Regions from separate parts of the Paenibacillus sp. FSL P2-0322 genome, predicted to be linked through region 4. Evidence: riboswitches for the same ligand, from Rfam matches in the RefSeq annotation. Region 4 holds a riboswitch; each other region holds the start of a gene.
What was found. A riboswitch is a leader RNA that binds a small molecule or an ion and turns the genes downstream of it on or off. The one in region 4 is predicted to bind cyclic di-AMP.
Positions count from the first base shown of each region.

Region 1: linked by a shared signal. The riboswitch ahead of MKY24_RS06835 (hypothetical protein) and the one ahead of MKY24_RS00540 (C40 family peptidase) in region 4 are both predicted to bind cyclic di-AMP.
Region 2: linked by a shared signal. The riboswitch ahead of MKY24_RS14180 (3D domain-containing protein) and the one ahead of MKY24_RS00540 (C40 family peptidase) in region 4 are both predicted to bind cyclic di-AMP.
Region 3: linked by a shared signal. The riboswitch ahead of MKY24_RS21505 (TrkH family potassium uptake protein) and the one ahead of MKY24_RS00540 (C40 family peptidase) in region 4 are both predicted to bind cyclic di-AMP.

Region 1 is NZ_CP150243.1:1,541,531-1,547,168, forward strand. It holds gene MKY24_RS06800 (MarR family transcriptional regulator) at 1-37, shown strand, start outside; gene MKY24_RS06805 (helix-turn-helix transcriptional regulator) at 223-597, shown strand; gene MKY24_RS06810 (helix-turn-helix transcriptional regulator) at 692-1,075, shown strand; gene MKY24_RS06815 (hypothetical protein) at 1,172-1,420, opposite strand; gene MKY24_RS06820 (urease accessory UreF family protein) at 1,717-2,454, opposite strand; tRNA gene MKY24_RS06825 (tRNA-Leu) at 2,717-2,799, shown strand; gene MKY24_RS06830 (glutathione peroxidase) at 2,944-3,429, opposite strand; cyclic di-AMP (ydaO/yuaA leader) riboswitch at 3,896-4,068, shown strand; gene MKY24_RS06835 (hypothetical protein) at 4,184-4,579, shown strand; gene kdpA (potassium-transporting ATPase subunit KdpA) at 4,992-5,638, shown strand, end outside.
Region 2 is NZ_CP150243.1:3,270,075-3,275,712, forward strand. It holds gene MKY24_RS14160 (DUF350 domain-containing protein) at 1-167, opposite strand, end outside; gene MKY24_RS14165 (PspA/IM30 family protein) at 299-967, opposite strand; gene MKY24_RS14170 (NADH:flavin oxidoreductase/NADH oxidase) at 1,055-2,077, opposite strand; gene MKY24_RS14175 (polysaccharide deacetylase family protein) at 2,383-3,189, shown strand; gene MKY24_RS14180 (3D domain-containing protein) at 3,388-4,056, opposite strand; cyclic di-AMP (ydaO/yuaA leader) riboswitch at 4,063-4,231, opposite strand; gene MKY24_RS14185 (amino acid ABC transporter ATP-binding protein) at 4,466-5,188, opposite strand; gene MKY24_RS14190 (ABC transporter substrate-binding protein/permease) at 5,175-5,638, opposite strand, start outside.
Region 3 is NZ_CP150243.1:4,860,222-4,865,859, reverse strand. It holds gene MKY24_RS21510 (type II CAAX endopeptidase family protein) at 1-1,397, opposite strand, end outside; cyclic di-AMP (ydaO/yuaA leader) riboswitch at 1,659-1,811, shown strand; gene MKY24_RS21505 (TrkH family potassium uptake protein) at 2,221-3,561, shown strand; gene MKY24_RS21500 (TrkA family potassium uptake protein) at 3,660-4,337, shown strand; gene MKY24_RS21495 (LysR family transcriptional regulator) at 4,343-5,248, opposite strand; gene MKY24_RS21490 (succinate dehydrogenase cytochrome b558 subunit) at 5,475-5,638, shown strand, end outside.
Region 4 is NZ_CP150243.1:133,490-139,127, forward strand. It holds gene motA (flagellar motor stator protein MotA) at 1-200, opposite strand, end outside; gene MKY24_RS00525 (hypothetical protein) at 388-681, shown strand; gene MKY24_RS00530 (4a-hydroxytetrahydrobiopterin dehydratase) at 799-1,098, shown strand; gene MKY24_RS00535 (GNAT family protein) at 1,177-1,683, opposite strand; gene MKY24_RS00540 (C40 family peptidase) at 1,987-2,487, opposite strand; cyclic di-AMP (ydaO/yuaA leader) riboswitch at 2,493-2,630, opposite strand; gene MKY24_RS00545 (hypothetical protein) at 2,907-3,734, opposite strand; gene MKY24_RS00550 (M1 family metallopeptidase) at 3,746-5,638, opposite strand, start outside.

The DNA of each region.
Region 1 (5,638 bases), 1.4 Mb from region 4:
GCATATCTTACTTAAAATCGACAACTCTGCTACGTGATTGGCGTAAGTGAACTGGCTTAAAGACCGCCCTTTCTTCGGAAAACAGGCGGTTTTTGTTGCGTGTTGTGGTATAATGGAAACCAACATACATAATTCGGTAATTTTAGCATACGTGATCTTTGAAATGGGAACAGAGAACATGATATCGTTATTTGAGAGCCTGCTAGGGAGGAAGGAACTTCTATGCAATCTATTTACCATCGCATTGAGGAACTCATCAAGGAACGGGGAATGACGAAAAAGGCGTTCTGCCAGCAGTTAGGCATTAGTACAGGGAACTTCGGGGATTGGAAAAGAGGAAAAACGACGCCGGGCACGAATAAACTCATTGAAATTGCTTCGTTTTTTGATGCCAGTCTGGATTGGATCATGCTGGGTCGAGATGTACAGGGTGAGGTGCTAAAGGAGTCGCAAGACCCTTATTTTTTTGGCGCTTCAGGGCAACTGAATTGCCAGGGGGAACCGCTTAGTGAGGCGGAAAGAAATTTTATACTTGAGTATATTGAATTTACCCGCTTTCGTAAAGAGAAAAACCAGCGCAATTCTACTATGAGGTAATGGTTGCTTAGGATTTGATGAGGATTACTAATGAGTAAGGCTTGAAAAATGAAAATTATTTCAGAAAAAGTTACTGTGTCGGAGGGGAAACATTTTGGGAGATCAAACTATTTATCAGCGGATTGAAGCTTTGATTAAGGATCGCGGAATGACCAAGAAGGCATTTTGTGAAAAACTTAAAATCAGTTCAGGGAATCTCGGTGATTGGAGAAGGGGTAAAACAACGCCGGGTACCACCCATTTGATTCAGATTTCGGACTTTTTTAATGTATCGCTCGATTGGTTAATGAAAGGGATTAAGCCAGGAGAAGGCGTACTTCAGGAGCAGAAGGCTGCTTATTTTTTTGGAGTGATGGGGCCACTGAATTGCCAGGCAGAAGATCTTGAGACGGAAGAACAGAATTTTATTTTAGAATATGTTGAATTTGCAAAATACCGTAAGCAAAAAAGTGAGAAGGATAAAACAAAGCCGGAATAATTTTTTGGCTAAAGATCGTCTGGGTTGAAGACCCGTAAACGAACGAGTGGGGTTCGCTTTACGGGTCTATTTGGTTTCTTGGTGATATGGAATGACCTATATGTAACTGGAATGCTTGTTAGGTTTAGAGTGCGGTGCCTCCTTATAGTCGTTATCGTCGATGTTCAGAATTGCAGCAACTTGTTTTCTGTACCTTTGTGCTTTGCGGGTGCCGTGAATCAGATTGGACAAGCGTGAAGGCGGAATATTGTGTGTCTCACAAAATGTTTTCTGATCCAGTCGAAGTTCGACAAGCCGTTGTTTGATGGCCCACCCGAAGGAGGTGACAGGCATTTTGTTATTCAAGAGAAATCGCCCCTTACGGATTCTTGCGGAATAATTGGTGTGTTATAATAATCATCAGTAAACATGTTAGAATTAACCATCTAACACTATGATACACTTTTATACGTGTTTTTACAATCGTAAATGCGTCATTTTGTTGAATTAATTACTTAATTAAGTGCTAGGTGGTTCTGATAATCCGTCTAGAGTCTGCTAATGCTGTGAATTGCGATTATATGTGGATAAAAAACACTCTGCCACCTGAGGAAAGGGACAGAGTGTTTTTGGTGTTGTGACCACATTGGCGAAACGACGCATCAGGGGGATGCTGGAAGGCGTTTGAATAGACCTGAGGAGGAAAACAGTCTAGGTTCATCCAATTGGTTATTATGGCTCATATAAAGAGGTAGAGTGATGTAGGAGCTGGACCAATGTCTGTGAAGAAAGCGACGCTGAGATGCAGTTGGCTCAGGTTGGTTAAGCTTCTTCCAGGCAGAGAGGAGCTCGCTTGTCATACGCTCCATAAGAGGGTTCTTTTCCTCATAAGGAGGATTGAGTAGTTTGAAGGCATCTTCCACACAGAAGGACACCGCTGCGCTAAGATAGCCGTGAACGGTCTGTTCTACATCGTTTCCGAGGAGGAAGTTAATCCAGGTGTGAACGGTAGCGAGTGTGCCAATCGCATTGTATTGAATGAGTATGGATTCCAACTGGTCAAATTCAAGCCAAGGATAAAGAGCCTTAGCGAGCTTGAGTAGACGCTGACCGGATAGACGAAACTCCTTCACATGCTGCCAGGAGGGACGTTGGGTATGCAGCATCTTATCAATGAGGGCGATCCGCCAACTGTCATTCTGCTGGATGGCGACATACAGACTTTTGATAGCCATGCCGTCAACGGTTGTAAATTGAGGATACAAATCATCCAGCATGTAATGTTCCAGGTCTTGTAGACTGTTCAAATGTCCGTTACGGGATAGTTTCTCCAGTCCGTTGAAACGGGTGAAGCCACCAACAGGTAGGGAAGGGTCCAACAATAATGCATAGTTCAGCAAGCGGTTGCCTTTATGCAGGGTGGTTCGCCTCCTCGAAGTGAATCCTTATGTTACGTTATTTCACTCTTTACTTGGGGGGACGAAAGATATTCGAAATATATGTAATATATATTTACATTTAAGTAGCTTTTGTGTCAAATTAAATATTCTTATCGCTCATATATGTTAGTTAAAATAACATATAAAATAATTATTATATTTTTGTTTACAAATAGTTGATGAGAGAGTATAATAAATCTGTTGCCTCATTACATTATGATTTGCGGTCGTGGTGGAATGGCAGACACGCTATCTTGAGGGGGTAGTGGGCGTACGCCCGTGGAGGTTCGAGTCCTCTCGACCGCATTATATGCAAGACTCAGTTAAAAAAGCATCCTGACACGGTTTACGTGAAGGGATGCTTTTTTGTTAAGCATTTTTCGTTATATCCTTTTGCCACAGAACAACGGTAGACAACCGGTCGTTTATTAACTGTGATAAAGAAGGATGTCAGTTTTGCTGCAAAAGCTTCTCTATATCTCCCGCCAGCTTATCTGGAGTGGTTTGCGGTGCATAGCGCTTAAATACGTTACCTTCTCGTGTAATTAAGAATTTAGTAAAATTCCATTTGATCGCTTTGGACCCTAATACCCCCGGAGCAGTTTGGGTCAGGTAACGAAATAAGGGGTGCGCTTGATCGCCATTGACATCTGTCTTGGCGAACATCGGAAAGGTAACACCATAATTGATCTGGCAAAACTCGGAAATCTCCTCGCTGGAACCTGGCTCTTGTTTGGCAAATTGGTTGCTGGGAAATCCCAAAATTTCGAGCCCCTGTTCATGGTACTGGTCATATAGCTCTTGTAGCGCTTTGTATTGGGGGGTTAACCCACATTTGCTGGCAGTGTTCACGATAAGCAGAACGTTCCCTTCATATGTGGATAACGGAATTTGTTTCCCTTGCAGGGTGTGCGCATCATATTCATAAACGGTCATAGTATCTCTCCTTATTCAATATTCAGCAATTAAATTGTAAGCAATTAAAATCGAGGTTGCAAGTTTTGAAAAGCTGTATCAAGCCTTTAGCCGCTGTAAAATCGTATTTTGTTCAAAACAGTAAATCGCACCGCAAATGGAGCGAATTAAGGTGTTTCTTCTTATAAAAGCGGGTTCAATCGGTGTTTAGCTGGTACATATAGCGTATTTTCTTCTCTTTTTACAAAAAAAGGCCAAAAACGCCCTACCCTACGCCAATATTGACATGCTTGTCATTTTCGAAAAGGGATGAAAAACAGAGATTGAAGGAGCTGTGAGAAGCATAGTTGCATTGTAAGCGCTATTATTAATATCCTAGGCTCTAAAGGCCGATTTATAACCCCGCAGTTGAGCTTTACAGTCTTCCATGCGCGGGTGTATGATTCAAGACGTAATTTCAAATTAACTTGAATGAAGCAACAACGAAATGTCTATAGCGCTGAATTTTGCAGTTGCAAAAGCGGGGGAACCAATCGAGATTGTACGGCTTCGGAAGCCGTGTGTCTCATGGGGTGAATTTTCAGGTCAAGTGCCAGAAATAGGGCGACTCTCACGTCCGAATCCGACAGCTAACCTCGTAAGCGTACAGGGAGAGGCAACAAACCGCCGTGTGCAGCCATGGTTTATTTTATCATGGATATGTAAGAAGCCGGAGGAAAGCCTTTTTCCTTCGGCTTCTTTTTGTTGTCTTTTTATACCGGGAGAGGAGCTACTGATGGAAGGTCGGTTAATTATTGTCACTGCACCGAATGAAGCGGGCAGAAGTTTTGTGAAATTGCTTATTTTCAAAAAATTGGCGTTTGCAGTTCTCACGAATAGCGCCCAGGAGGAACGACAGCTCAAAAAAATGGGTGTGGAGCACATTGTCCGCATCAATACCATGCAAGCGGGAAAATGGAATTTTCCAAAAAAAGAAATTGGTAGTGTGTATTTGTTCGAGAACAGCTTGAATCTGACGTGCCGTTTCCTGCAAATATGTCGGCCGCTAACATCGGAATCGATCTATGTTATTACGCACGGCTGTAATCCACAAGGAATTTATCGGGGATTGGGAGCGGATCATGTGATCTACACATTGAACGGAGAGGTGGGTTTTCTGCTGAACGGATAAGCACTTATAACATAGTTGTTTTATGATTTTATGATCAAATAAGAATGGCGATCTGAGGACCGATACGGAGGGTATAAACATGATGGATATATACATGCTGCTCGTCATGGCTGTGAGTTATGGAGTGATACTGCTGTTTGTACGCTGGTGTGATGCGCAGACCTCTAAAGGAGGACGAAGAGGATGATCGTTATACTTGGGCTTACGGCTATTGTGTTTATGTATTTAATCTACGCACTCCTGAACCCTGAAAAGTTCTAGTCAGCTATAGGGGATAGAGCGGGCGGGAACAACAGATCTGAATATTAAGCATCATAGGTAGCGGGTTTTCGCAAACGTGTGCACACAATTGGTGCTCTGGAAGCAGGTCTGTTGTTCCAAACGCAGGAGCATTTTGAAGGAGGAATAAAGGATGGAGCTGCTTCAAATTGGAATTGTGATCGTCATATTGCTGCTCTTGGTAAAGCCAGTGGGCACCTATATGTATCATGTATTCTCGAATGAACCCAATCGGACGGATCGGATTTTTGGCGGAACAGAAAAGCTGATTTATAAGATAGTAGGATTGAAGAAGCTGGAGAGCATGCGTTGGACTACGTATGTTATGAGTTTCATTGCAACGAATGTCGTGCTTGTGGCGATCAGCTACTTGCTGTTGCGTTTACAGGGAATGCTTCCTGGTAATCCGGCTGGAAACAGTAATATGGAAGCATCACTAGCTTTTAATACGGTAATCAGCTTTATGACGAATACGAATCTCCAACATTATAGCGGAGAAAGCGGGCTTACGTATCTGACACAGATGGCGTTCGTCACGATGATGATGTTCACTTCGGCTGCTTCCGGTTTTGCGGTTGCTGCGGCTTTTATGAGAGGATTGACGCGGCGCGGTGAAGGGATGGGCAATTTCTTTCAAGATTTTATTAAAGCCATTATAAGGATTTTCCTGCCGCTGGCCTTTGTGCTTACGCTGGTGCTGGTTGGATTGAAGGTACCACAGACGCTACAGCCTACGGCGGATCTTACGACGCTGAGCGGAACACAGCAGCAGATTTCTAT
Region 2 (5,638 bases), 3.0 Mb from region 4:
ACTAACTTCATAATCATTCGTACCGTTACGGCCATATTTCCAGCCTTCACTTCGGCAAAATCCTTATACTTCGTAAATAAAGAGTCGACATACATTAATGCGAAGATCAAAATAGCCCCCGCACCAGTCCATACAAGCATTGCTTTCATCGTTTCTAAAAAATGCATTTCATACCATCCTCCACATCTTCTTGACCTTCATATAATGTTTTACGCCTCCAGGCAGGGAAAAGCGAAGGAGAAAACGTTTCTCCTTCGCTTCCTGAGCAATCACTCTTGGCGGCACTGCTAAAATGTTCTTATTTATTTTCGTATTGCTTCAACAAAGCGGCAAGCTCATCGTCCACGGCGCTTTTCTTATCCAGCTCCTTGAACTCCTCATCCAACGATTTTTCCTTAGAAGACATTTCGTTGCTCGCTTCGGCACGTGCTTCTGCTTGCAGCATTTTTTCTTCCATACGCTTCAATCCGGCAGTTGCCGTATCAGAGCTAAAACCGTTCATAGCTTTGTTAATTTCAGTTTGCGCTTTAGCTGCATTATAACGGGCAACCAGTGTCTCGCGCTTGTTTTTCATTTCTGTCAGCTGTCTGCGCATTTCATCCAGCTTGCCACGCAGGTTATCGGCTGCAGCTTTGTTCTGTTCGTAACCAGCTTTGAACTCATTCATTTTTTGTTCAGCAGATTTCTTTTCTTCCAGCGCGCGACGAGCCAGATCTACATTTTGTGCTTTTGCAGCGGTATGTGCCTGTTCTTCGCGTTTCTTTACCAAAGCAGCCTGTTCTTCGTATTGCTGTTTGAATCTCTTTTCAATAGCAATTTGAGCGGCTACCGCTTTCTCTGCATCTTCCAGGTCCTCTTGCATATCACGAATGTATTGATCCGTCATTTTAATTGGATCTTCTGCCTTGTCAATAATGGCGTTAATGTTGGACATCGTAAGATCTCTTAATCGTTTGAAAATAGACATGTGAAGTTCCTCCTAGAGTTGAATGCTTAAATTTTAAGCTCTGTACACATGTTTACGCAAGCTTTGCAAAGAGGGTTTCAAAAATATCTAAAAGCCGCGCAAATAAGGCTCTGGGATGTCGGCCTGTACTTTTAGCTCCCGCGATGCATGCAACGCCCAATAGGGATCACGCAGCATGGCACGGCCTATTGCTACCAGATCAGCTTCTTTCTGCTGAACAACCCGACGGGCGTCCTCATAATCATCCAGTAAGCCAACAGCAATTACAGGTACATTCAGCTTTTCACGGATGGTATGAGCCAAATCCACCTGATAGCCGGCACGCGCAGACGGGCCTCCGCCAGAACCAATCGGACCCTCACCACCAGAAGAGATATGGAAAATGTCCACACCCGCATCACGATATCGTTCCCCTACGCCTGTTATGTATTCCACATTATATCCATCCTCGACGTATTCTTTGGCAGATATCCGCATAAGCACAGGCATATCAGCAGGAAGAACCTCTTTAACAGCATGTATGACCTCAACACCGAACAGTGACAAATCCTGCCCATATTCATCTTCTCTGGCATTTGTTAAAGGCGAATGAAATTGATGGATCAGATAGCCGTGAGCGCCATGTATCTCGACCGTGTCAAAACCTGCTTCCACCGCGCGGCGCGCGCCTTCTTTGTATGCCTGAACCAGTTCCCTGACTTCAGCTGTCTTTAAGGCGTGCGGCTCTTTAAAGCGTTCGCTAAAAGGAATCGAGGAAGGACCCACAGGTTGCTCAGCATCTTCAGCCTTGCGTCCAGCGTGGCCTAGTTGAATGCCAATTTTGGCACCATACTTGTGAACTTCCTCTACAATCTTACGATATGCAGGAATATGTTCGTCACTCCAAATACCCAAATCACGATCTGTAATACGTCCATCTGGATGGACCGCTGTCATTTCCACAATAATAAGTCCAGTGCCTCCTACTGCCCGGCTCACATAATGGACATGATGCCAATCCGTTGGATTTCCGTCCTTGGCCTCCACGCTGTATTGGCACATCGGGGGCATGACAATCCGATTTTTTAAAGAAAGCCCCTTTAATTGATAAGGAGTAAACAAGTCGGTCACTTTTATCCATCCTTCCTTCAATTCCATGTCTGTACAATTATGAATTGCATCCCCATTATACACCAGCTGTCACGGTATACCGAATTCGTTGTAAGGCTAAAACTTGCGAAAATGCTCCTGTTTTCGGTCATGTTTAAGAGAATATGTACGTTTAGCTCCATCATCTTCATTGATAATCGTTTCATCGTGGACTTCTTTCCAGTCGTTTATGAGCCGAACTTGGTAACCAGCATATTTTTAATAGGACAGGTACATAATAGTCGAGAGCACCACTAGGTATCACTGCACGGAAAGGGGGGATACATATGCCGTACAGGGGAGTGTTGCCAGGCTTGGCACTGTTACTAGCATTTTCAAGTTTACCCGTTCACGCGGATGCGCCTCCCAACATCGGAACGCCCCATCCCAAGGAAGCAACTGTTGCTTCTTCTGTACAACAGAGCATAGATCGAGCAACTCCTACATTAGCAATGCTGCGAAAAAAACATGCGGACATTTTTAAAATGTGCGGCCCACACACCCGCCAAATTGCCCTAACCTTTGATGATGTGCCCGATTCTAGGTATACGCCGCAGGTTTTGGACGTATTACACGCCAATGGCATCAAAGCTACATTTTTCATCGTCGGTCACCGTGCGGAAAAGCATCCGGGGATCATACGCCGTATTATCCGTGAAGGCCATGCTATAGGAAACCATTCCTATACTCATCCGGATTTTAGGAAGGCCACACCAGAACGCTTTCGCAACCAGATTACAAAAACAGAACGTATTTTACAAGCCAGCGCAGGTTTTCGCCCCAAGTTGATTCGTCCACCCTACGGTGAAATCACGGAGCCTCAAATCCAGTGGGCACGTCGTCATGGCTACATGATTGTCAATTGGAATGTAGACTCTCTCGACTGGAAGGGACTAAGTAAAACACAAATTCAGCGCAATGTGATCCCAGCTACTGGGCCTGGCTCTATTATTTTAATGCACGCAGGTGGAGGTCAAAGTTCCAACTTGCAAGGCACTGTCCAAGCTCTGCCGGGTCTAATTCACTCTCTAAAAGCTAAGGGCTACAAATTTGTGACAGTCCCCCGGCTACTCCACACATCGGAACAGAAATAACCATATGTTTATGATTGAGCTACAAGCTAAAGCAACGTAAAAAGGCTGTCTTACCAGCAGAAGTTTTCTGCTCGTCAAGACAGCCTTTTTTATGGATAGGACCTGATAAGAGTCTGACCTAGTTATATGCGGTAGGATACAGGCATTAAGTTTACATAATATATATTATGTTTAATTAAACCATATACACGTATAATGCTATTTATCAATAACGTACAGCTTCACATTTTGAAATCCAAAGTCGTTCACAAATGATTTGTTGCCAGGAATAAAGATATCAATCCGTTTTCCTGTAATGGCGCTGCCCTGATCACGAGCGACAGCTACAAAAGAATGATCCGGCAAACCTGGGTGGGAATAGCCTGTAACCAGCACTTTCGTGCCCATCGGAATGACGTTCGGGTCTACCGCAATTGTACCTAGTTTAAGCGGATTGCCGTAGTAGTCCACAGCTCCCCATTTACCATTCTCATCGGCTGCGGCAGAATACGCAGTAGCCTTAACGTCAACTATTTTGCTATAGTTAAATGTTTTGCCCCACGCTTCAATCGTTGGCCCCTCATTCGCTGGTGCTTTCTCCGTAAGAAGCTGAGGCTTCGAATCCGAAGCTGCATTCACACTTTTTTCACCAGGTACCTTAATTTGCAGACCTGCATATATATTGTTAGAGGCAATGTTTGGGTTCGCCTTCGTCAGCTCGTCCACTGATACTCCATAACGTTGAGCAAGCAAAAAGAAGGTATCGCCATCTTTGGCAGTATGAAGCGAAGCAGCATCCGCTACTCCAGCTGTCTGTGCCAGCCCTGCAATGGCTGCGGCAAGCACCGCAAATTTCATGGTTTTTCCAATATGTTTTAGATGTTTCAAAGATATGTACCTCCTCTGTTATGCCTGCGAAGTTAGCTGTCGGATTCGGACTCAGGAGAAGCCCTATGCTTGTGCAATTCACCCCTAGGCATATTCCATATCGTCTTATGACGTTTCGGAAAGACTGCCGTTGTTACGTCCCCCGCACTTCCCATAGTTTGGGCCCAGCATTCAGCGTTTGTCATAACCGCATGCTGTCCCGGTAAGTTTTGGCTTACTGCATAATATCACAATTTTGTAACCTTATCCGCATGAAAATGTTGGGAACCTTGAACATCATACTATACTCGTTACAATTTTGTCACCAAGAAATCGATATTTGTTACGAAAATATGGTGAAATGGTGACAAAAAAAGAAAAAGCCCTCCGTCAAACGGAGGGCTTTTTTATAGCTCATATCAGCACTTTCTTACAATACTTTGGCAAGAAAATCACGGGTGCGATCATGGCTTGGAGTACCAAATACCTGCTCTGGTGTACCTTGTTCCACAATTTGACCGTTATCCATAAAGATGATTCGATCGCCTACCTCGCGGGCAAAGCCCATTTCATGCGTCACGATTACCATGGTCATGCCGCCTTCGGCGAGCTTCTTCATTACATCCAGAACCTCTCCAACCATTTCAGGGTCCAATGCAGAAGTCGGCTCATCGAACAGCATTACGTGCGGCTGCATGGCCAAAGCACGCGCAATCGCAATACGTTGCTTCTGACCACCGGATAGCTGGTTCGGATAGGTATTCTTCTTATCCTCAAGCCCTACGGTACGCAGGAGTTCTAGCGCAATTTTTTCCGCTTCCTTCCCTGACTGTCTTCTAACCTGCGTTGGTGCTAGCGTCAGGTTCTGCAACACTGTTTTATGCGGGAACAGATTAAAATGCTGGAACACCATCCCCATCTTCTCCCGGGTTACATTAATATTATGACCACGAGCTGTAATCGGCTCGCCCTCAAACAAAATCTCCCCGTTCGTAGGCTGTTCTAGCAGATTCATGCAACGCAAAAACGTACTCTTCCCCGAACCGCTGGGACCGATGATGACGACGACTTCACCTTTGGCGATATCTATATCAATGCCTTTTAAAATCTCATTCTTGCCGAACGATTTACGCAGTTGTTTAACGGTGATCACTGGCTCTCAACTTCCTTTCCCATAAACCCAGCAGCTTAGACAAGCTGAATGTCATTACAAAATAAATAGCGGCTGCGATTACGAACGGACTTAACCCTTCGTAGGTAATGTTCTTAATGACCTGGGCCTGATACATAATATCCACCATCCCAATGGTCGAAATAATGGATGATTCTTTAATGATCGTAATAAACTCATTACCGATAGCAGGCAAAATAGATTTAAATGCTTGCGGCAAAATGACATGACGCATAGCTTTGCCTCGTCCCATACCCAATGAACGGGCAGCCTCCATCTGTCCACGGTCTACTGCCTGGATACCTGCACGGAAAATTTCAGCCAGATATGCCGAGCTATTCAGAGACAATGTGATTATACCAGACTGGAGTGGAGTAAAATTGACACCCAGCGTCAAAGCAACCCCGTAGTGAATAATCATGAGTTGCACCA
Region 3 (5,638 bases), 1.4 Mb from region 4:
AGTGCCCAAATCAGCGTGGTGATCAGACAAGCAACAAAAGTGTTTTTCACTATTTTTTTGACCATCGGAATACCAAACAGACGGTAGACAGTCTCTTCTCCAATACCTGCCATCCAGGCCATAATCGGCAGTAACCATGGATAAGCCATATTGTAAGGGGATTGCGTGGCATCTGTTGTGGAGAATGTATTAAATGTGCGCTCCAGTATAAAGAATAAGATGGATTGTACCCCGAGTAAAATAAAGGCCCACAAGTAGCCAACATACATACTGCGAAGCACATACAGCCCGTAGCCCGGCTCTTTCGCACGCGGCCATGCATTCAGTCCAACCTGACGCATAAGTCCGTCACCGCCGACCAAGGAGAAGTAGAGCGCTACTGCCATGAAGAAGGTAACACCAATCTGGAACACCATAAGAAATATAAGCATGCCCTTACCGCCTGCTTCTGCTTGCAATAAAGGCAGCATGTTCATTGTCCCAGCTATACTTGCAATAAAGTATATAACGGACAGAACAATGCCGCGTACAAATGAAGTATGTCGTCGGGTGAGTGACGCATACACAATGGCAAGAACACCCAGCACAAAGCTAAATAGGGCATAACCCGCATAGGTCATCCAATTCGCCCAAAATGTTTGCTTTTCGATATAATCGGTATAGGACGACGGGGCCGAAAAGCTTTGAGAGAAGGAGCGAACATCACCGTCTTCGAAAGTAAAAGCCAGTGTAAGTACCGAGGCGCCGATTTTTTTATCGTCTACGGTATACTTTAATCCACCTTCTTTTTCAGTGGTGGCGAGCTTCAAGTCCGACGGCTTAAAGCCAAAGCGCTTGACCCATACTGCGGCCGCCTGCTCCTTGGCTTCAAGCGTCATGCCGTCCTCAGCTACACGTATAAGCCTGTTACGTGCTTCTTCATCCGTAGAAATATCAGCCTGTGTGTAATTGGTACTGGAGGTGATCCGTTTAAAGCTAACGACCTTCCCAGTGGATAAATCCACATGAATTTGCAGTTTGCTTTTCGCTGAGGATTCAGGCAGATCAACCCGAAAGGTTTCGTAAGGGTAATTTTTCTTCCATGTACGGTCGTACTGTTGAAGCAGTTTTTCTCTAGATAAATAACCGTACAAATCTGTTTCGGCCTGATAGGTCACGACAGGCTCCTCTGGCTGTGATTCAGTATAGCCCAACTCGGAGCGGGCAAAGTCCAATGCGTGTATGACCGCTTCTTGTTTGCTGATGACCTTTGCGTTCATTACTGATTCTGGACTCGGATTGCTAAGCGAGGGAATAAGCAATTGAAAGATAAAAAAGCAAATCAGGCCAATCCCGCCCAGCAAGCCTAATTTTTTGAAGTTGGCCGTGAGCACGACCGGTTTCCCGATAGGATTCATGAGTTTCCTCCTTAATCTGTAAATAAGAACATCCATTAAAGATATCATACTGCACAGGTTCCCGCCAACAGACCAGCGATATTCATGAAAATAGAGTGAAAGCACTTTAAAGTTCCAATAAAATAAGATAAGCTGCGATTAAACGATGCCCATTCGCAAAATAAAGCCAATTTCACGTTTTTTCGGCGAAATCGGTTTTGTGATCTGGATATAGAAGGATTATAATCTTGAGGCAATGCCTATAAAATACATAGGTAATGATATACAGTTGAGCCGAATTTCTATGAGAAAACGGGGGAACCATGTTACTGGGGTGAATTTTACAGCTGATCCTGCTGGATTGGATGTGTAAATAGGGCATACTGTGCTGCCCGAATCCGTCAGCTAACCTCGTAGGCTGTGAGCAGGAACCAAGTCAGGCACTCGGTTTTCCGGTGTCTTTTTTTGTGTGTATAAAAGTGTTTGGATTGGTTAGACCGCTGCGGGTGCAGATTATTCTTCCGATTGCTGTTATCCCCGGATTTTTTGATTGTATAACCCCTTTAATGGTTAAAATCCGGAGATAAAGGCAAACGCTTCGCTTCTTCAGAACAATTCTGCCCCCTTCGCTGCTGCCCGCCAATAGCACAGGGGGCAGAGTAGTGCTTGACATGCATTCTTCCTGTATTCAGGGAATGCTAATTATAGTTACTAAAGGTTTGGAAAAATCAAAAAAATTAGGGGCAACGACGATCGGAAGATCAAATGGAACGCGTAGCGGGCTTACACCGTATTAAATCACTATTTTTATAGTTTTAAGGATTAGGAGAGAAGTGATGAATAGATGAATCCCAATGCAAGCTGGCTCCGGCTTTCTCCACCGCAGATATTCGTTGCGGGCTTTGCCATTATCATTCTAATAGGTAGTTTATTGTTAATGCTGCCGATCTCCAATACAACAGGAAAGCCACTTGCGTTTATAGACGCTTTGTTTACTGCCGCTTCCGCGACCTGTGTTACAGGGCTTGTAGTAAAGGATACGGGGACCTTTTTTACAACCTTTGGTCAAGTTGTTATCGTTGCGCTCATTCAGATCGGCGGCCTGGGCTTTATGACTATGGCTACCTTGATCGCGCTGGTGTTCAAACGTCGGATTTCCTTACGGGAGCGCCTCATTTTACAGGAAGCGATGAATCAGACCTCTGTCGAAGGAATTGTCGGATTGATTCGTAAGGTGCTGCTGTACTCGCTGGTCATTGAGGGCGTATGTGCTGCAATATTTGCGATTCGCTGGTCGTTTGATATGCCTGTAGGCAGGGCGATTTATTTTGGGATTTGGCATGCCATCTCCATGTTTAACAATGCTGGTTTTGACTTATTCGGGCACTTTCGCAGCCTGACAGATTATGTATATGATCCGATTGTTAATTTTACAGCTATGTTCCTGATTATTTCAGGCGGAATTGGTTTTGTAGTGATGTCGGACCTGGCAGAATATCGCAAGCGCAAGAGACTTTCCTTGCATACTAAGGTGGTACTCAGCATGACGGGCGCTATGATTGTAGTCGGCACGCTCGTGATTTTTGTATTTGAGTTTACGAATCCAAAGACTCTTGGCTCGCTTGATTGGGGGGGGAAACTGCTGGGATCTTTATTCCAGTCCGTAACCCCTCGTACCGCAGGTGCCAATACACTGGACATTGCAGGCTTGCGGCAGGCTACGCAGTTTTTTATCATCATACTCATGTTTATCGGGGCTTCTCCTGGCTCTACTGGAGGCGGGATTAAGACCACAACATTCGCGCTGCTCATTGGAGCCGTGATTTCGATGCTACGGGGGCGTGAAGATATTGTACTGTTCAAGTACCGACTTGCGCAGGGACGAATTTACAAGGCTTTGACCATTACACTGCTGGGGTTGCTGTTCGTGATCGGGGTGACCATGATTTTGTCGGCAACCGAAGATCATCATTTTCTGATGATCTTGTTTGAGACGGTGTCTGCGTTTGGTACGGTGGGGCTGTCGATGGGGCTTACACCTGATTTGACAGTCATAGGTAAGCTGGTGATTACCCTGACGATGTTTGCAGGTAGACTGGGGCCACTCACGCTAGCTTATGCACTGGGGCCGAAAAAGGGTAAAGAATTATATCGTCATCCGGAAGGCAAAATGATTATAGGATGAATCCATTTCATATTCATTTCGTTGGTTTAATTATTTCAGGATTTTTGCAAAATCCTCATTTATGAAATTGATTCAGATAAGGGAGTTTTCGAGTAGATATGAAAACGCAGCAGTTTGTAGTTATTGGCTTGGGACGGTTTGGCTCAAGCCTGGCTTTGCAATTGGTGGATATGGGGTGCGAGGTGCTAGGCATTGACCGGAATGAGGATGTGGTGGACAGTATGAGTGAGATGTTGACACATACTGTCGTGGCGGACGCTACCGATGAAGACTCATTGCGATCACTGGGCATCCGTAATTTCGATTGCGGCATTGTTGCTATTGGTGATGACATTCAGGTAAGCATCCTGACCGCCATTTTGCTGAAGGAGCTGGGTGTGAAAAAAGTCGTAGCCAAAGCCATATCTGTGCTGCACGGGCGTGCGTTAGAGAAGCTCGGTGTGGACCGGATCATTTATCCAGAACGGGATATGGGTATCCGGGTGGCTCATCAGCTAGTCACGCCTAATTTGCTCGATTATTTGGAGTTGTCCAAAGAATACAGTATTGTGGAACTCAATGTACCTGCATGTCTGAATGGCAAAACGCTAGCAGAGCTAAATGCCCGTACTCGCTTTGGTTGTAGTGTCGTGGCGCTTCATACGGCGAACGGTATCCTGATCGCACCGACGGCTATGGATCGGCTAAAAGCAGACGATATTATGGTCATCATCGGCTCGAATGACAATATCGGTCGCTTTGAGGATGAGGTTGTTAATGTCAATGAAGAGGGCTAAACCCTCTACACCATACGATAGCCTGCAAACGACGCACGTGTCTCGCTAATCCAGCGTCGTGCTGTCGGACCGAGATCGGTCGTCTCCGAGTAAATGAGGGAGGTCGTTCGGCGTGTCTCCTTCAAATCGGGCAAGTATAATGCAGTGAGTCCATTATCCCGTAATAGTTCGCTGCGCAAATAGGATTTGGGTAGCAAGGCGGAAGCCTTACAGGTTGGAAGCAGGCGTACAATTGCCTCGAAGGAGTCGATTTCCATGCGGATATCCGGCATGATGCCGCTGCGCTGGAATAAGTCATCCGTCAGACTGCGGTACCAGGTTCCTTTGGAGAATATAATCATCGGCAATCCTTGTAGATCTTTCATCGAGGCCGTTCCTGTCTTGACGGTTAATTCATGTCCAATGGGAACAACAAGCTCCAAATGATCATCAAATAGCGGAATGCAACGCAGTCCGGCTTCATGAATGGCAGACCCGACAATACCGGCGTCTGCTTTTTTATCACGTACAAAGGCGACGATTTCATGGGTTTTACCGGTGAGCAGCTTCAGCTCGGTTTGAGGATGCTTGCTCATGAAAGCTTCGACGAGGGTAGGCAGCGTCGTTTGGAGTGTCGTGAGGCTTGCACCGAGTGTAAGCATACTCTGGGCTTCATTTTTGTGCTGGGACAGCTTTTGTAAAAAGCGAAGCTGTCGTTGCCGTTGCTCTAGTGCGAATGTATAAACAAATCGGCCAGTGGACGTAATTTCGAGCCGTTTGCCCCGACGATCAAAGAGATTCACACCCAGCTCTTCCTCCAGCTTGGCAATTTTGCGAGACAGGGCAGGTTGGGACAGATTCAGCAGTTTGGAGGCTTTATTCAGGCTGGACTGCTCGACAATGACGGCAAAAGCGTTCAAATCCTCAAACAAATCATCCACTTCCTCTCTATATGCAAAAAAGACATAATAATTAATACGTATATTGCAATTCCATTATAAGCCGAAAAGGAGTAACATGAAAGCGACACAAGATGTTCACACTTTTGTTTTTCCTTATAAGGGACACCTTGTTGGACATTTCCTGTCGGGAACTGTCATTTTATATGTTATATTACTATTGAAAACGCTATTATTGGGAGAAGGGAGCATGACCTAGATGAGAGGATTTTATTCCAGAAAGCTGCATTCGCTTCTTGGCGTCATTCCGTTGGCTCTATTTTTTGTTGAGCATTTGGTGACGAACTTCACAGCGGTGGAGGGCGGCAAGGAAGGATTTAATCGCAGCGTGGCCTTCCTGAATGGTTTGCCGCTGGTTATTGT
Region 4 (5,638 bases):
ATAACCTTGAACAGCTTCGGAATCCGTTTGATTTCTGCCATCGGGAAGGCCATAAATATACTCGCTGCCGTTCCGACGAAAATAATCATGTAAGCAGCGGGATTATTGACCAGATTGACGACCGGAGCGCCTTTTAAGATCATCCCGACGACCAGTGACATAATCCCGAGCACAAGTCCGATAATGGTTGAAATTTGCATGATACACCTCATCCATGAGAATAGATTTTGAATCCTTTCATGCCGCCGGGGTCGTCCTTGCCCCAAGCGCGTCATTACAAGACGGATTATAGTATTTATCGACAAAACTCTCTTTTTTGTTAAGTGCGAATTTCCGGTATAATAAGGTGATTATGTATTGAATGGCGGAACCATTGGAGGAAATGGCATGGGAGTAAAGCATGGGCGTGAGTATGAACAAATTTTGAACGATTTGACAGAGGCTGTGGGACGCATCCCAGACAGCTATGAATTTTTTGAGATGGAAGCAGAAGATTGGGACAGGCTGGACCCGGCGGGACGCCAGGAAGTCAATGAAGCTTTGGCAGAAGACTTATTTTATGCACTGGGTACAGAGCCCATAATCACTGTAGGCAGTGGCGTTGTGATCTATGAGCCGGAGCAGCATCGTATCTATGTACTCATTGGAGACGAGGAGCTGACGTCAGTCCCTTTGATTTGAGGTCCGTCTTATGGATTTATCAACGGGGCCGTGGTAATATGTACACCAATATATCGTAGTTTTGGCCGTATTTAAGCGGTCGAAAGGCTTCCGTATAAACGGGGAGGAGTTCGTAACATGCCTTTTACACAAGAAGAGATTGAAGCACATCTGGAGAAACTGGAGGGCTGGGAACTGGAGGAAGGACGTTGGATCGTTCGGAAATATAATTTTTCCAGTTTTATGAAAGGGATTGCATTCGTGGATGAAGTTGCCGCTATATCTGAAGCATTCAATCATCATCCATTTATTACGATTGATTACAAGACCGTGACTCTGCGTTTGACCTCTTGGGACGACGGCGGTATTATGGCCGTGGATATTAAGGAAGCCCAACAATATAATGAAGCTTTTGAAAAAATGCGCAGCAGTCATTGAGCTTGTAATGATCTGTCGTATGATGATAAAAGCGCCTTCGCTATACAACATCGCGGTTGTATGCCGAAGGCGCTTTTATCATAGAACCTGGGTTTGGTGCTCGGGACGATATACCATACAAAAAAACGGTTTTTTGCCATCGGGAGTCTGGCGTTCATAGGTATCTGTAAGCTCAAATCCAGCCGCCTTGTAAGCCCGGATAGCGCGCCCATTCCAAGTGAGTACCTCTAGATCAATTTCATTCTTCGGGTTGCGTCGTTGGGCTTCCTCTGCAATGGCACGGACAAAATCAGCGCCTTTGCCATGTCCGCATCTTTCAGGATGCATTCCAAGACCTAGCCGGGTCACACCGATCATAGGAAAATATTGAGCAAATCCCGTCAGCTTATTCTCTTCATCCAGTACGGCAACATATTGCTCTTGACGAAGCGTGGGACTTCCAAATTCGACTTCAAGCGCCTTCATTTGTTCCCAGGGGAGCCAACCGTATATATTATAAGGTGGGTCATAGCGCCACTCACAGATTGCAGCCGCTTGATGCTCGTCCATCGGTACGATCTGATAGTTGGATATTGAGGCCGGCATGTGTTCCATCCTCCTTTTACAGGTACTTCAATCATTAACAACAGATTGTAGACAAGTTGCAGGGGAATGGCAAGCGTGTTTATTTCATACTCAAGTCGGGTATACATTCAATAAGAAGGAATTACTGCTCATATGCTCCCCCAGCGCTGACGGTAAAACCGACGATGTTCGCTAAAATTGAAACCTTTTGAGGCTTCAGTTCGTCAGTAATGATAATAATTGCTGATGTTGTGGACATAAAAAACCGCAATTCGATTCCGGCCAGAATCAAATTGCGGCTAGGGTTAGCTTGCTGTGCGTTAGTTATTCTACGTTGTCGTCATCAGGAATTTCTGAAGCTACAGAATGGTAAGCGTCTGTGCTCATAATTCTTTTTGCACCGACATAGCGGTTAGCGTAATAATTTTCGTTCAGTGAGCTAACTACTACACCACGTGAAGTCGAGGAGTGGGCAAATTTCCCTTCACCTACGAAGATACCTACATGGGAAATGCCTCTTCCTGTGGTGTTGAAGAACACCAGGTCTCCAGGTCTCATTTCATCGCGGGATACAGAAGATCCCATTTTGAATTGTGATCCGGATTGATGCGGAAGTTTAATTCCCAGTTTGTTGAATACATACATTGTGAAGCCGGAGCAATCGAATCCCTCGAGTGTAGTGCCTCCGCTTCTGTAGCTCGTTCCTTTGGCATCTTGAATGACCTGGTCCATCTTAGAGTCTGCATATGCACTGCCGCCACCGAATGTAAAAGATGTAAAGGCAATGGCAAGACCCATAGCTGCGATCGTTAGCTTCTTCTTCAAAAAAAATATACCCCTTCCAATGCCTGCGAGGTTAGCTTAAGGATTCGGTAGAAGGTTCCCCTATGACCACTCTGTTGCGAGATCAATTCACCCAAACTGGTTCCCCCGCTTCCTAGGTGCCAGGAATTAGGCTTAACTTAAGATGTGCACCTTGGAGAGCAGTATTCACAATAACGTTATTTTTGAGATAAAGGTTACAATAAAGATTACAAAGTTGTTACTATCAGTTCACTGCGATTATTGTAACAAAGACGGCTGGCTTTGGCAAATGTTTCATTGCAAAAAGTTACAAAAAAAATCTGCTCCTAATGTCCAAGGAACAGATGTTGTTAACAGTATTCAGTTATGTGTCGTTTGCGCGGATATGAATCAAGATTTTTCGACAGACGGAAATGAAGTAAAAAACATAAAGGCAGGGCTTAACTTCTACTGGAGATATCGGTATGCCATAGTCTGTACTGCGAACTGATATGCCACAGCCTGACCAGACTAGTAACAAAATGATACGATTGCTGGAGAATGAGCGCCAGCATGCCAGTCCAAATCATCGCCACGGTGCCAAATAGACCGAAGACCAGCAGCACACAAGCACCAAGCAAAAGAGATATACCGACAGCTGGAAGGAGCTGGCGAAAGAAGGCGAGCAGGGACGATAGTATGGCGTGACCACCGACAGTCCCCAGTTGCATATACAGGATGCACTGCCGAATGAACCATCCGTATGCCATCCATCCCATGACATAGGGCAACAAATGCAGCAGATAAGAGGAAGATTGAAGTGCTCCTGCTACAATAGGGTAGAGTCTCGGTACTACCCAAATGGCGGGAAGCAGCAGCAGTCCCAACTCGATGATGTAATACAACAGCGACGACATGCCATGGCGTTTCATACCCTTGAAAAAGGACAGGCTTTGCGGTTCAGTCGCATCGGTATGCAGGCTTTGATATATTCCGGCTCTAATGAAGGGAGTGATCAGTATGCGTAGTACAGTCGCCCCTAGTAGTATCCACAAATACACATGTACTTCCCGGCTGTCCATCAGAGCAATCTGGCTCTCCATCCAAAACAAGGTCTGTCCCAGCTCGTTTTGACCCTGATCAGGATAACGGAGCAGTAGCGGGATAACGGCAGACTGCACCAGCCGATAGAGAAACACCCCCCACAGTAGTCGATACAGAAATAAAATGATAACGATATAGAATCGTATGCGCACCAGCGCCCAGCCCTCTTTTATAACAGTCCGCATCTATAGACACCTCACCATGACAGACTTCCAAGCAGTGTTTCTAACAGCTTGGTTACACTTACATTCCAACGGGTTTGTTGCTTTTCGTCCAATTCGGCTTTTAGGCTATTGTTAATGTGCTTGTTCTCCAGTGCAATGGTATATAGAGGATCAAGGGTTACATAGGAAACGGGAGAAGTACTTTTGATCCGAAAAGTTGTGCTTTTGCCCGCGCCGTCCCAAGCCTTGAATATCGTGGTACCATCCTTGAAGGTAAATTGGACAGGGATCTTGGGATAATCCGCCCCTTTTTTGCTGACCGTCACGACTGCTTCATATCCATTCTCCAGCTTTTGGTTCGTGATATGATCCACCGAAAAGTCCGCCATCTGGCCGTCATATACATACTGTTCAAAATAGTGGCTCCATGAGCGTCCGGTGGCTCTCTCCACGATACGTTGAAAATCCTGGGAGGATGGATGCTTGAATCGGTACGTCTGGACGTAGGTCCGCATAATCCGATCCATTTTTTTCATACCCACCTGACGTTCAATGCCCCGTAGTACCAGCTTGCCTCGAGAGTAGGCGTTTTGCGCGTACTCAGCAGCCGAGCCGTACTTCCATGACTCGCGGTTTAGCGGCTGTGGGGAGGCTATCTGTCCCGATTGTAATGGCAAGTTGGGGGTAAGCCCATATTCTTGCTCCATAAGCCGCTCCTCTGCATAGGAGGTGAAGCCTTCATCCAGCCACGGCTCCTCAAATTCGTTATTGGCTACCATTCCGTAGAAATATTGATGTCCAATCTCATGAACTAATGTTCGTTCCAGACTATAGCCAGGATTTAGATTACCCGCAGCAGCGGCTGTGATGAGTGTCGGATACTCCATACCGCCGGCTCCATTGCCTGATTTGGGTGGAACCACGATGGATAGGGTGGAATATGGATAAGGCCCGTACCATTTGCTGTAGTACGAAAGAGCGGCCTTCGCTGCGCTCATATAGCGCCCTTTGAGCTCCTTGTGCGACGGGTCAAGGTAGAGCTTGATTTTGACACCAGGGACTTCAGCAGAAGAAAAGGGTTCTTCTACGGTTACAAAGTTGGGTGAAGCGGACCAGGCAAAATCGTGTACATCATCGGCATAAAATTGATATATTTTTTGGCCGTTCTGTCGGACGGCACCACGGGTGGGAAATCCGGTCGCTGCTACGATATGAGTTTCAGGCACCCGAATCCGTACGCTGTAAATTCCAAAATCGGCATAAAACTCGGAGTTACCATGATACTGGTGGAGGTTCCAGCCCTCTTCGGCGCGTCCACGTTGCCCTGCAGTCTCGTAGACGCTGAGCTTCGGGAACCACTGTCCTGCCATTACAAAATCATCTGTCGCACCCATACGAGCGAAGATGGCGGGCAGTTTTACCTCAAACTTCATATATAATGTGATTTCTTCGCCACCTCGTACCGGCTTGGGTAGACGCACCTTCATGAGCGAACGGTCGCCTGCGTTACCGTCATCTGGCTGCACATATTGGATGCGGTGCATGAGAGATAAACCGTCTTCTGTTTTTAGTTCAGTCAGCGTCATGGAGCCAAAGCCGTCTTTGGGCATGGTGTCTCCGCGCAGCTTTCCACCGGATTCCTTCATAAAGGTGGTTTCCATGGAAGAGAAGGCATTCGGGTATAGATGAAGATACAGATCATTCACGGTTTTCTTGCCCGGATGCCTCCAGGTCAGTGTCTCAGTGCCTCGCAAAACCTGTCCTTTTTCCAGAGACACATCAATGTGGTACTCTACCACCCGTTTGCTGAGGATTTCTGTAGCGGGCTGTGGAGGGTTCTTGGGCAGGTCAGGCAGGATGTTTGCCCCTAGAGGCATGCCCATATTTGGGGCAAGCGCAGACTCAGACAGGGAGCCGTATAGTGG